2 regions of the Clostridium sp. 'White wine YQ' genome follow, and region 1 is predicted to be linked to the other one. Evidence: a T-box and tRNA genes for the amino acid it is inferred to sense, from the RefSeq annotation. Region 1 holds a T-box; the other holds one or more tRNA genes.
What was found. The T-box of region 1 lies ahead of tyrS (tyrosine--tRNA ligase). A T-box ahead of a tRNA ligase gene usually reads a tRNA of that ligase, here a tRNA-Tyr.
Positions count from the first base shown of each region.

Region 1 (6,349 bases):
GATAAGCTCAGTATTACCAATTATATCTGGAGCAGGTTTTGCTTTTGGACCAATGATAATGGGAAACTTCATGGAGACACATAGCATTATGAGCTCTTGGGTAGTAATTGCATCTGTAGCAATAATAGGAACTATTTCTATGTTTGGATTAGAATTTGCTGATAATAAAAATAAAGCTGTAGAGGAAATTAATTAACAAAGTATTCCGATAAGCTTATAATAAAGCATATATAACTAGGAGGATAAAGATGGATAAGCCAAAAGTTTTTATAGCAAGAAAGATACTAGATGAAAATAAAGAATATCTAGAAAAATACTGTGATTTAGAGACTTGGGATTCGGATTTAGAGATAACTAGAGAAGAATTATTAGATAGACTTTCTGATAAAGAAGGGTTATTAACTGTTGGGACAAAGATTGATGAGGAATTATTAAATCGCGCACCTAAGTTAAAAATAGTTAGCAATATTTCAGTTGGTTATAATAATTTTGATTTAGAAGTTATGAAAAAAAGAGGAGTTATTGGAACTCATACTCCAAATGTATTAGATGATACAGTGGCAGACTTAATATTTGGACTTATTATTTCTTCAGCACGAAGAATTCCTGAGTTAGATAGATATGTAAAAAATGGAGAGTGGAAACCTCAAGAGGATGATGATTTATTTGGAGTAAATGTACATCACAGAACCTTAGGGATAATTGGAATGGGTAGAATAGGAGAAGCTGTTGCTAAAAGAGGAAAATTAGGCTTTGATATGGATGTTATCTACTATAATAGGAATAGAAAGTTAGGTGTTGAAAAAAACTTAGGTGTAAGATATTGTGAATTTGATGAGCTATTAAAAACTTCTGATTTTATAGTGCTTATGACACCTCTTACAAAGGAAACTAAGGAACTTATAAGTTACAGAGAATTTGATTTGATGAAAAAATCATCAATATTTATAAATGCCTCAAGAGGGCAAACTATAAATGAGAAAGCATTAATAGAAGCTCTAGAAAATAAGAAAATACTGGGGGCTGGATTAGATGTTTTTGAAATAGAACCAGTAGAAAAGGATAATCCATTACTAAAGATGAATAACGTGATAACTCTTCCGCATATTGGTTCTGCAGTTGAAGAAACTAGAAGAGATATGTTTGAAGTAGCAGTTAAGAACCTAGTTAAGGGAGTGCAAGGAGAAGTACCTCCTAATGTAGTTCCTGAGCTTAAATAGAAAAGTTAAATAATGTATTTACAAGCAATTTAATTTGGTATAGAATTATATAAATTCATAAATGAAAGCGTTGAGGAGAAAGAGTAGCATAAGCAGAGTCTTAAAGAGAGTTCCCGGTAGGTGAGAGGGGCAAGATAAGTTAATGTGAATACATCTCTGAGCAGTACTCCGAAAGATAGAGGGTTTTAAAAGCTCTAGAAATCTAGTAGGCAGTTTCCGGATTTTGCACCCGTTATAGTGCTAGAGTATAACCAATTTATAATTGGCGTACTTGAAGAGGTTACTATTGTGAAATAGTAATGAATTTAGGTGGTAACACGTGAGTAATGCTCTCGTCCTTTGTTAATAAAGGATGAGAGCTTTTTTTATTTTAAGGAGGTATAAATATAATGAATGATTTAGAAGAACAATTAAAAATTATTGAGAAAGGGGCAGATGAGATAATAGGATTAGAGGAGCTTAAAAGTAAGTTACTAAAAGCAAATAAAGAGAAACGGCAAATTATTGTAAAGTTAGGGCTTGATCCAAGTGCACCAGATATACACTTAGGGCATACAGTAGTTCTTAGAAAAATAAAGCAAATTCAAGATTTAGGACATAAGGCAATTATAGTTATAGGTGATTTTACTGGTATGATTGGCGATCCTACAGGAAAATCAAAAACTAGAAAAGCCCTTACTAGAGAGGAGGTTCTAGAGAATGCCAAAACTTATGAAGAACAAATATTTAAGATATTAGATAAAGATAAAACAGAAGTGAGATTTAACAGCGAGTGGTTATCAAAGTTAAACTTTCAAGATGTAATTAATCTTGCTGCAACAACTACAGTTGCAAGAATGCTTGAAAGAGAAGATTTTAAAAAGAGATATGAAAGTAATATGCCAATATCAATACATGAATTCTTTTATCCATTGATGCAAGGGTATGATTCATTAGAATTAAAGTCAGATATTGAATTAGGAGGAACTGATCAAAGATTTAATGTCCTAATGGGTAGGATGCTACAGAAGCATTATGGAGAAGAACCTCAAGCAACAATATTTATGCCACTATTAGAGGGTACAGATGGAAAAGAGAAAATGAGCAAAAGTTTAGGAAATTATATAGGTATTGATGAAGCACCAGAAATAATGTTTGAAAAAGCTATGAGAATTCCAGACTCGCTAATAATCAAGTACTTTGAACTAGTTACTGATATACATCCAGATGTGATAAGTGATATAAAAGTGAAACTAGAAAAGGGAACTGTGAATCCAAGAGATATAAAGATGTCTTTAGCAAAAGAAATAGTAAAACTATATCATGGGGAAGAAGGTGCTCAAAAAGGAGAAGCGAGATTTAAGATAGTTTTTCAAAAAAGAGAAATACCAGAAGACATTGATGTGATAGAAGTGACATTAGAGGAAATAAATTTAGCTGAAATTCTAGTAGATAATGAAATTATAAAAAGTAAAAAGGAAGTAAAAAGACTAGTGGAACAAGGAGGAATAAAAGTTAATAACGATAAAATAAATAATATTAATTCCATTGATATAAAGGATGAAGCAATTATACAAATTGGAAAGAAGATTTTTTTAAAGCTTAAGAGAGTACAATAAGAACCTTACCACTTGTTTACAAAACTCCTTAATTGGTGGACGTTAAATATCCCTTCTGAGATTAATATAATAATATTAGAAAAAGGAGGGATATATATGAAAATAGGAGTATTAATGGGTGGAGTTTCTTCAGAAAGAGAAGTTTCATTACATTCTGGAAAAGGTATAGTGGAATATTTAGATAGAAATAAATATGAGGTATTCCCTATTGTTATAGATGCAAAAGAGGAATTGATTGAGAAGGTTAAAGGGATGGACTTTATTTTTATTGCCTTACATGGAGCTTTTGGCGAGGATGGAGCAGTTCAAGCTATACTTGAAAGTATAAATATGCCTTACTCTGGCTGCGGTATTTTAACCAGTGCTTTATGTATGGATAAAAAGCAAACCAAAAGGATACTAAAGAGTGAGGGCATAGCAGTTGCACCAGAAGTTTTAGTAAGAAAAGATAAACCTTTTGACTTGGAAAAAATAAAAGAACTTGGTTACCCAATTGTAGTTAAACCTAATGGTGGTGGTTCTAGTGTTGGAACTTTCTTAGCGAAGAATAATCAGGAACTTGAAAGAGCAATCACTGAAGCATTAAAGTTTGATAAAGAAGTTATGGTAGAAAAATATTTGCCGGGAAATGAATATACTATACCTGTTTTAAATGGAGAGATATTTCCAATACTATCAATAAAAGCTAGTGGAGAGTTTTATGACTATAATTCTAAGTATACAGATGGAGGCTCTGAAAAAGCTATAGCAGAATTGACTGAGGATTTGCAGAATAAGATGAAAGAAATTGGGGAAAAGTGCTGGGATATTTTTAATTGCAAGGCTTATGTTAGAATTGATATTATAGTAAGTGATGGTATTCCTTATGTATTGGAATTAAATACTTTGCCAGGAATGACGAAGAATTCATTATTCCCTAAAAGTGCAAAAGGGGTAAATATGGAGTATAGTGAGTTATTAGATAAGATTATTGAATACTCCTTGTAAGTGATAAAAAACCTAGAGTATAAGAGGTGTTTGTATTTGATTTTTTCATCCTTTGAATTTAATAAAGAAGAGGCTATTTATATTCAAATAGAAAATCATATAAAAGAAAATATTGAAAAAGGAATTCTTCAAAATGGAAGTAAACTGCCCTCCACAAGAGAATTAAGTAGTATATTGGGGGTAAGCAGAAGTACTGTAGTAACTGCTTATGAGATACTAGAAAGTGAGGGAAAAATAAAAAGTACTAAAGGAAAAGGTACCTTTGTAACATCTAATAAAAAAGTAGCAGAAAAGAGCTTTAATATAGATTGGGAGTCAAAGGTTAATGGCTATGCCCACACCTGTGAAGAACTAGATATCATTAAAACAGAGATTCCTTGGGAAAAAGGGATGATCTCTTTTAAGAGCATAGCACCGGATGAAAGCTTATTTGATTTAGATGAATTTAAAAGAGCCTTTTTAAATGCATGGTCCCTTGAAGGTGAGAAATTATTAAATTATGGATATGCAAGAGGATATAAGGCTCTCATTGAATATCTAATGAAATATATGGAGAACAAAGGTGTTAATACAAAGGGGAAAGAAATCTTAATAACAAATGGCTTTACTGAGGGTTTTGATATAGTAATTAATTCGCTAACAGTACCAGGTGATAGAATTCTTTGTGAGAATCCTACTCATAATACAGCTTTAAAGATAATGAGAGCACGGGAGCTTGATATTGTTGGTGTAGATATGGATGAGGAAGGAATTAATATAGATAAATTAAGAGAAGAATTAAGAAGTAATCCTCCTAAGCTTGCATATATTATACCTTCTTACCATAATCCAACTGGGATAGTAATGAAGGGTGAAAGGAGAAAGGAAGTATTTGAGCTTTTCCAAGAATACTCTGTTCCAATAGTAGAAGATGGTTTTAACGAGGAACTTTTATATTCAAGTTCTCATGTTCCTCCAATAGCTAGCTTATGCAGCAACGGAAATGGAGTCATTTATATAGGAAGTTTTTCTAAAATCCTATTTCCAGGTTTGAGATTAGGTTGGATTCTAGCGGATAAGAAGCTTATAAGCACTTTAGAAAGTGTTAAAAGAACAAGAAATATTCATACTTCTTTTTTAGATCAAGGGATATTTTATAATTATATGATAAGCGATTCTTTTAGAAAGTATGTGAAAAAGGTAAGAAGACACTATAGAGAAAAATATAATTTTACTCTTGATAAAATAAAAGAATACGTCCCATATGAATATATTATGGGAGAAGGTGGACTTCACATCTTCGTAAAGTTAAAAGGTGTTAATTCAAGAAGAGTCCTAGAGGCGTGTTATAAAAAAGGGGTAGTATTTACTGCAGGTGATATTTTTTATACGGATAATAAGGGGACAGAAACGTTAAGAATAGGTTTTTCTAGAGTTAGCATGGAGGATATAGAAAAGGGAATTAGGATAATAGGAGAGACTATAAAAGAAATTTTAGAAGATAAATAGATGTTTTAGGAAGAGGCAATTTAAGGCCTCTCTTTTTATTAACTTTTTTTGCAATAAATAGTAATTTGATGTTAAAGTATATAATAAGAGGAAAAATAATTCATAAGTTTAAATAATAGCAAATTGGGAGGATATATGTTCGAAAAGCTAAACAAAGAGAAGTATATGCTTTTCTTAAGATATGGATACATACTAATATTCTTATTTTCTTTTATAAGAGAAAATAGTAATAAGCTTGGAATAAATCATATAGTTATCATATTGTTTTTTATAATTAACAATCAGTTAAGATATTTTATATTTCCGAAGAAGCTAGCGTACTCAATACCATCATTTATGTTGGAAATTATAATGGCATATTATTTGTTTAATTTCTCAGGAAGCTATGGCAGTATAGTTTTCATCTTAATTTTAATGGATATAATATATGAGTTTAATAGCATATTTTCATATATTTTTGTATTTGTTATTTCATTAATGTTAGTATATACAAAAAACATTGACTCAATAGTATATTGGGTTGTAGGCGTAGCTCCAATTATTGTTCTATTAGTCAGAATTAAGGATGAAGAGGAAAGAAAGGTCGAAGCTCAGGATTTGTATGACAGGCTAAGAAAAAAAGATGAAGAACTTAAGAAGGCTAACAAGGAATTAGAATCTTATGTGAATACTATTGAGGAAATCACTTTATTAAGAGAACGGAATAGAATATCTAGAGAAATTCATGACAATGTGGGACACGCTCTTTCAACTATTATAATTCAACTTGGAGCAATAGAGAAAATAGCAAAAGTTAATGGCGATGAAGCGTCACAAATGGCTAATAATCTTGGAGAATTTGCAAAAGAAAGTATGGCAAGAGTTAGAGGCGCAGTAAGGGCTATGAAACCAAGAGAATTAGAAGAATATGAAGGTATTGTAGCTATTTCAGAGATGATTAAGAACTTTGAAAAGTTAACTTCAGTGAACGTAAAATTTAGAGTTTCAAATAAAGTATGGAAGCTAAATGCAGATCAAACTATGGTTATATATAGAATTATACAAGAATTCCTTTCA
Region 1 covers NZ_JAQYUU010000003.1:293,639-299,987, reverse strand. Annotated here, with positions in the region: gene PTZ02_RS13610 (MDR family MFS transporter) at 1-196, shown strand, start outside; gene PTZ02_RS13605 (2-hydroxyacid dehydrogenase) at 249-1,220, shown strand; T-box leader at 1,282-1,563, shown strand; gene tyrS (tyrosine--tRNA ligase) at 1,610-2,818, shown strand; gene PTZ02_RS13595 (D-alanine--D-alanine ligase) at 2,915-3,805, shown strand; gene pdxR (MocR-like pyridoxine biosynthesis transcription factor PdxR) at 3,845-5,293, shown strand; gene PTZ02_RS13585 (sensor histidine kinase) at 5,429-6,349, shown strand, end outside.

Region 2 (6,349 bases), on a different contig from region 1:
CTTAGAAAGGAGAGTTTTTACGTAGTCCTTTTTGTGTGTTTATGTGTTATTGCTAGTGCAGCTGCAATATCAATTAGAAAAGCTAAGGAGAATACTAATCCTCCAGTAGCTGAAAATTCTCAAGATCTGCCTATTAACATAAATAATTCTGGTGGAACTAATAAAATTGATAATGCTGAACAAGTTAAGAATACTCAAGATACAAAAAGTCAAACCAATAAAGGTACTACAGGAAAAACTCAAAATGTATCATCTACAAGTAGTGTTCAGTTTGTTAAACCACTAGATGGAACTTTATTAAGAAAATTTACTTATGGAGTTTCACTAGTAAAGGTTGATACAAACAAATATGACAGCATTAAGGGAATAGATATTGCAGGAAAAGTTGGTAGTACTGTAGTTGCTGCAGCTGATGGTGTTGTAGATGAAATTGGAAATGAAGATGGAGATTTAAGTGGTTGGTATGTTGTGATTAAGCATTCAAATGGATTAAAGAGTAAATATGCTAACTTAGATTCTGATATTAAAGTTAAGAAAAATGATAAAGTCACTCAAGGAAGTGTAATTGGTAAAGTTGGCGATACAGCTAAAAAACTTACTAATAAAGAAGAGGGCGATCATTTACAATTTCAGATAATAGATTCAAAAGGTGAACAAGTGGATCCATTAAAGTATATAACTTTAAAAAGCTAGTAAAACTTTACCTAATGTGAAATCAGTCATTTTATCTATGAAAATGGCTGATTTCTAAGGAATTTAAAGAAAAAATAATGCATATTAATAAATATATCGAATTAAGGAGGAGCCTCGTTTTGAAAGACTACATTGAAGAAAGAGTACTAGAGGTGGCGCAATATATAATTGATTCAAAAGCGACAATTAGAAAAACAGCTAAGGTGTTTGGTGTGAGCAAAAGTACTATTCATAAGGATATGACAGAACGTTTGCCTAAAATAAATCCTACTATAGCGTTAGAAGCGAAAAATATTTTAGATTTAAATAAAGCAGAAAGACATATAAGAGGTGGAAAAGCTACAAAATTAAAGTACAAGGCTATTGAATAAAAACATAATTCCATATTATAATTAGAATGGGTATAAATTGTAGAAAAATAATACAAGTTATATAATCAAATCATTTTAGGAGTGAATATGGAATGTGGTTTTGGAGAATGGGAACTGATCTTGCTATTGACCTAGGTACAGCAACAGTTCTAGTTTATATGGCGGGAAAAGGAATAATATTAAAAGAGCCTTCAGTTGTGGCAGTAGATAAAAATACAAATAAAGTTTTAGCTGTAGGAGAAGATGCAAGAAAAATGATAGGTCGTACACCTGGTAATATAGTTGCAGTACGTCCACTAAGAAATGGTGTAATTTCTGATTATGATATTACTGAGAAAATGTTAAGACATTTTATTCAAAAGAGTTGTGGAAAAAGAAAAATCTCTGCTCCAAAGGTTATGGTGTGTATACCATCACAGGCAACAGAGGTAGAAAAGAGAGCTGTTATTGATGCAGCAAAAAATTCAGGAGCAAAATCTGTTTATCTAATAGAGGAACCACTTGCAGCTGCAGTAGGTGCAGGTTTGGATATTTCTGAACCAAGTGGCTCTATGGTTATAGATATAGGTGGAGGAACAACTGATATCGCTGTAATATCTCTAAAGGGAGTAGTTGTAAGAGCATCAATTAAAGTAGCTGGAGATAGATTTGATGAAGCTATTATTAGGTATATAAGAAATAAATTCAAATTAATGATTGGAGAAAAAACAGCAGAAGAAGTTAAAATCTTGGCAGCATCAGCTTTAAAAGGTGCTAGAAACGAAACAGCAACTGTAAGGGGTAGAAATCTTGTTACTGGATTACCAGATAACATAGAAGTTACAACTGAGGAGTTAGTTAGTGCACTTGAAGAGCCTGTCAGATTAATAGTTGATAAAATTCATGATGTTTTAGAAAAAACTCCACCAGAGTTGGCAGCAGATATTATTGACAAGGGAATATTAATGACCGGCGGAGGAGCTTTATTACATGGATTAGATAAGTTAATAGAGTTTGAGACTGGAGTTAGAGTATACATTGCAAATGATACTGTAGAATGTGTTGTATTAGGATCGGGAAAGGTTCTTGCAAGTATAAACAAGAATAATACAGAAGCTATCGAAAATGAAGTGCAAAGAGCATAGTAATATACTAAAATGAAAGATTAAGGATGATTAAAGGGTTTTAGCAATATCAGTACTATATTCTTTTTTGACGATTTTTTAACCATCCTTTAAGTTTTTTAAAATTTTTGAGGTTAATAGTTAAAGTAATAACTAATAATTTAGTACTTTAACTATTAACTTTTTTTACTTTTTAGACCATTTTTTATTTTGTGCTTGATGAAAGATAATAACTATGAACAATTCCTTTAACAATAACTTTACACATTTCAAATATAAGGGATAGTCGAATTGATCTATTTGAAAAAATTTCGGAATTATTACTTGTATCGACTATACCAATAATTGAGACGTCCCCTACTTTAGGAAGTTTTTTTCCTACGCCTTTCCCAGGATGAATCGGGTAATCTCTCACGTGTATTTCACCCACAGAATCAGTATCACCAAGACAGGCATCAATACCTATAATTAAGGCGTTAGGATGCTTTACATATATCTCCTGAAGCTTGTCGTCTATATTTAATGCATGAATAGGTGAGTTTAAGGTTCCGTATACAGGGATAGGAAGTAAGGTGTCAATTAATAGGGTTCCAACCATTGGGCCAAGGCAATCCCCAATACATTTATCTGTACCTATACATATTATTATGGTTTCATTATTAATATAATCTTTTAAAAAGTATGCCAGTTCATAATAGGACATAGGGTCTTTATATGAGACTTTAACCTTATTCAAAGAAATTCCCCTTTCTTAAAACTGAAATAAAAGTATAACCTAAGTAGAAATTTAAAAGGTACTATACTATATATGAAGGGAATATTAAATTTATTAAAAAAAGTATAAATACATAAAAAAGTGGCAATAAAACTAAATAGTGTGAGGTGATTAAATGAATAAAAAGATTCTAACTATAATTGTTATTATTGCTACAGCTGTTAGTGTGTATTTTATATTGAAGCCTTTAAATAACGAAAATGAAAAAGGTAGCAGTGTACAAGTGAATAAGCAAACTTCAGAAAAAAAGGTAGCAAATTCTGAAAAAAGTACTAAACAAGAAACAAAAAAGGAAGATGTTAAAACACAAGAGGAACCAGCTAAAAAAGCAGAAAAAGAGGACAAAGATGACAAAGATGACAAAGGGGAAGTAATACCTGAAAAAAGCTACACAGATAATAGTAAGAAAGTAAAAGATAATGAAGATGATGCTTTAACAGCAGCAATGATATTTAAAGTTGATAAGAGTACAATTGAAAGTAAGATGTCTTTGACAAGCAAAGCTAAATTATTATTTTATGCAAAACGCTTATCTAGCTTTGATTTTGCAAGGATTAAACAGATACTAGCATCTGACGATGAAGTTAATGGAGCAAAAGAAATTTTTAGGATACTTAAAAGTAGACTAAATTCTAATGAATATAACGAAGTTAAGGGGATTCTTAATCCATATATAAATACAGACAAGATTGAGCAATACATTGATACATAAAATGCTATTTTAATAGTTGGGTTTTATAATTTCTATGCTGAAGCTTGAACTTATTGTAGAAATGTGAGATTATTGATATAGTAGATATATTACAAGGATAATAAAGGATAATGAAGGAATAGAGAGTTAATTTTGCTATATGAGTAAATATAGGGGTTGAAACTTATTTGTTATCCCCTTATACTATTCATTGTCGGTCAACGTAGTTAGGTAAATAATGAATAGTATATAATTTGTAAATAGTATTCATAATAAAGTGTATAATGATTAATTAATAATATGCTGGCATGGCTCAACGGTAGAGCAGCTGACTTGTAATCAGCAGGTTGAATGTACGATTCCTATTGCCAGCTCCATTATATGGAGGAGTTCCCGAGTGGACCAAGGGGGCAGACTGTAAATCTGTTGCGTTATCGCTTCGATGTTTCGAATCCGTCCTCCTCCACCAAATAATTAATCATTTTTTACAAATAAGGGCGCATAGCTCAGCTGGGAGAGCACCTGCCTTACAAGCAGGGGGTCACAGGTTCGAACCCTGTTGTGCCCACCATTATAACTATAAAAAATTAATAATATGCTGGCATGGCTCAACGGTAGAGCAGCTGACTTGTAATCAGCAGGTTGTAGGTTCGATTCCTATTGCCAGCTCCATTATATGGAGGAGTTCCCGAGTGGCCAAAGGGGGCAGACTGTAAATCTGTTGCGTGATCGCTTCGATGGTTCGAATCCGTCCTCCTCCACCAAAAGTAGACATTTGTCTACTTTTTTTATTTAAAAGAATAATAAAATAAGTTATTAAAAATAATTTTTATATAGACTTATTTTATATTGACATACATAATATAAAGTGTTAGAATCATATAGCGTAAAAATAAATAACTCTTATCAAGAGAGGCGGAGGGAAAGGGCCCGATGAAACCCGGCAACCTGTGTGTACACAAGGTGCCAATTCCTGCAGGATTTATATTTCTGCGAGATAAGAGAGAGAATAGTATTATTAGTCTCTTCTTATCGAGGAGACTTTATTTTTTGGAAAAATAAAGTCTGAGTATTGTTTTAAATGAAAGGAGAAAAAAATGAAAAGATTATTTACTTCAGAATCAGTTACAGAAGGACATCCAGATAAAATCTGTGATCAAATTTCGGATTCAATATTAGACGACATTATCTCTAAAGATCCATATGCAAGAGTAGCTTGTGAAACTACTGTTACTACAGGTATGGTTATGGTAATGGGAGAAATATCTACATCATGTTATGTGGACATTCCTAAAATCGTAAGAAAAACAGTAAAAGAGATTGGATATGATAGAGCAAAATTTGGCTTTGACTGCGAAACATGTGCAGTATTAACTACAATAGACGAACAATCTTCAGATATAGCACAAGGTGTTGATGAGGCTCTTGAATCAAGAGAAGGGGATATGGACAAGATTGATGCAGTTGGTGCTGGAGACCAAGGTATGATGTTTGGATTTGCAACAAATGAAACTCCAGAATTTATGCCTGCACCGATAGCAATGGCTCATAGACTTTCAAGAAGATTATCAGAAGTAAGAAAGAATGGTACATTAGAATATTTAAGACCAGATGGAAAGACTCAAGTAACAGTTGAGTATGATGGAGATAAAGTTAAAAGAATTGATGCAATAGTTATTTCAACTCAACATGGACCAGAGGTAACTCAAGAACAAATAAAAACAGATATGATTGAACATGTAATTAAAGCTGTTATACCTGCTGAATTATTAGACGGTGAAACAAAATATTACATAAATCCAACTGGAAGATTTGTTATTGGAGGACCACAAGGAGATTCTGGGCTAACAGGAAGAAAAATTATTGTTGATACCTATGGTGGATACGGAAGACACGGTGGTGGAGCATTCTCTGGTAAAGATCCAACTAAGGTTGATAGAAGTGCTGCTTATGCTGCAAGATGGGTAGCTAAAAACTTAGTTGCTGCAGGTGTAGCAACTAAATTGGAAATAGAATTAGCATATGCGATTGGAGTTGCAAAACCAGTTTCTATAGAAGTTGATACTTTTGGCACTGGAAAAATAGCTGATGATAAGATAGTAGAAATCATAAATAAGGTTTTCGACTTAAGACCAGCTGCTATAATAAGAGATCTAGACTTAAGAAGACCAATATTTAAGCAAACTGCTGCTTATGGTCACTTTGGAAGAACAGATTTAAACCTTCCATGGGAAGAATTAAACAGAGTTGAAGAAATAAAAACTTTACTATAATAAAAAATTAAAGTAATAGTTTTTTACAATGAAATACCCCCAGGATGTCACTGACATTCTGGGGGTATTTGTTTGTTATGCTTTAAATATAATTTTTCCGTTTACAATTGAATATTTAATATTAATATTATCATCAAATAAAACTAAATCTGCATCAAAACCTTCTTTGATTAAGCCTTTTTTATTATCAACTTTGCAGTGTCTAGCTGGATTATAAGTAGCCATTTTAACAACTTCATACAAAGGATAATTAGAATTATCAAAAACATTCTTAACAGCTTTATCAAGAGTTAAGATTGAACCTGCTAATGCTCCATTTTCAAGTCTAGCAGCACCATCCTTTACAAAAACAGGCTGACCTCCTAAGGAATATTCTCCTTCAGGCATACAACAAGCTTCCATTGCATCAGTAATTAATAAAACCTTATCTGTAGTTTTAGTTT
Region 2 covers NZ_JAQYUU010000001.1:78,944-85,292, forward strand. Annotated here, with positions in the region: gene PTZ02_RS00400 (M23 family metallopeptidase) at 1-693, shown strand, start outside; gene spoIIID (sporulation transcriptional regulator SpoIIID) at 813-1,064, shown strand; gene PTZ02_RS00410 (rod shape-determining protein) at 1,157-2,188, shown strand; gene yyaC (spore protease YyaC) at 2,373-2,903, opposite strand; gene PTZ02_RS00420 (hypothetical protein) at 3,058-3,654, shown strand; tRNA gene PTZ02_RS00425 (tRNA-Thr) at 3,936-4,010, shown strand; tRNA gene PTZ02_RS00430 (tRNA-Tyr) at 4,017-4,102, shown strand; tRNA gene PTZ02_RS00435 (tRNA-Val) at 4,129-4,204, shown strand; tRNA gene PTZ02_RS00440 (tRNA-Thr) at 4,231-4,305, shown strand; tRNA gene PTZ02_RS00445 (tRNA-Tyr) at 4,312-4,397, shown strand; SAM riboswitch class I at 4,534-4,637, shown strand; gene metK (methionine adenosyltransferase) at 4,731-5,906, shown strand; gene nagA (N-acetylglucosamine-6-phosphate deacetylase) at 5,982-6,349, opposite strand, start outside.
Region 2: it encodes a tRNA-Tyr, which carries the amino acid that the T-box ahead of tyrS (tyrosine--tRNA ligase) is inferred to sense. The anticodon was not compared.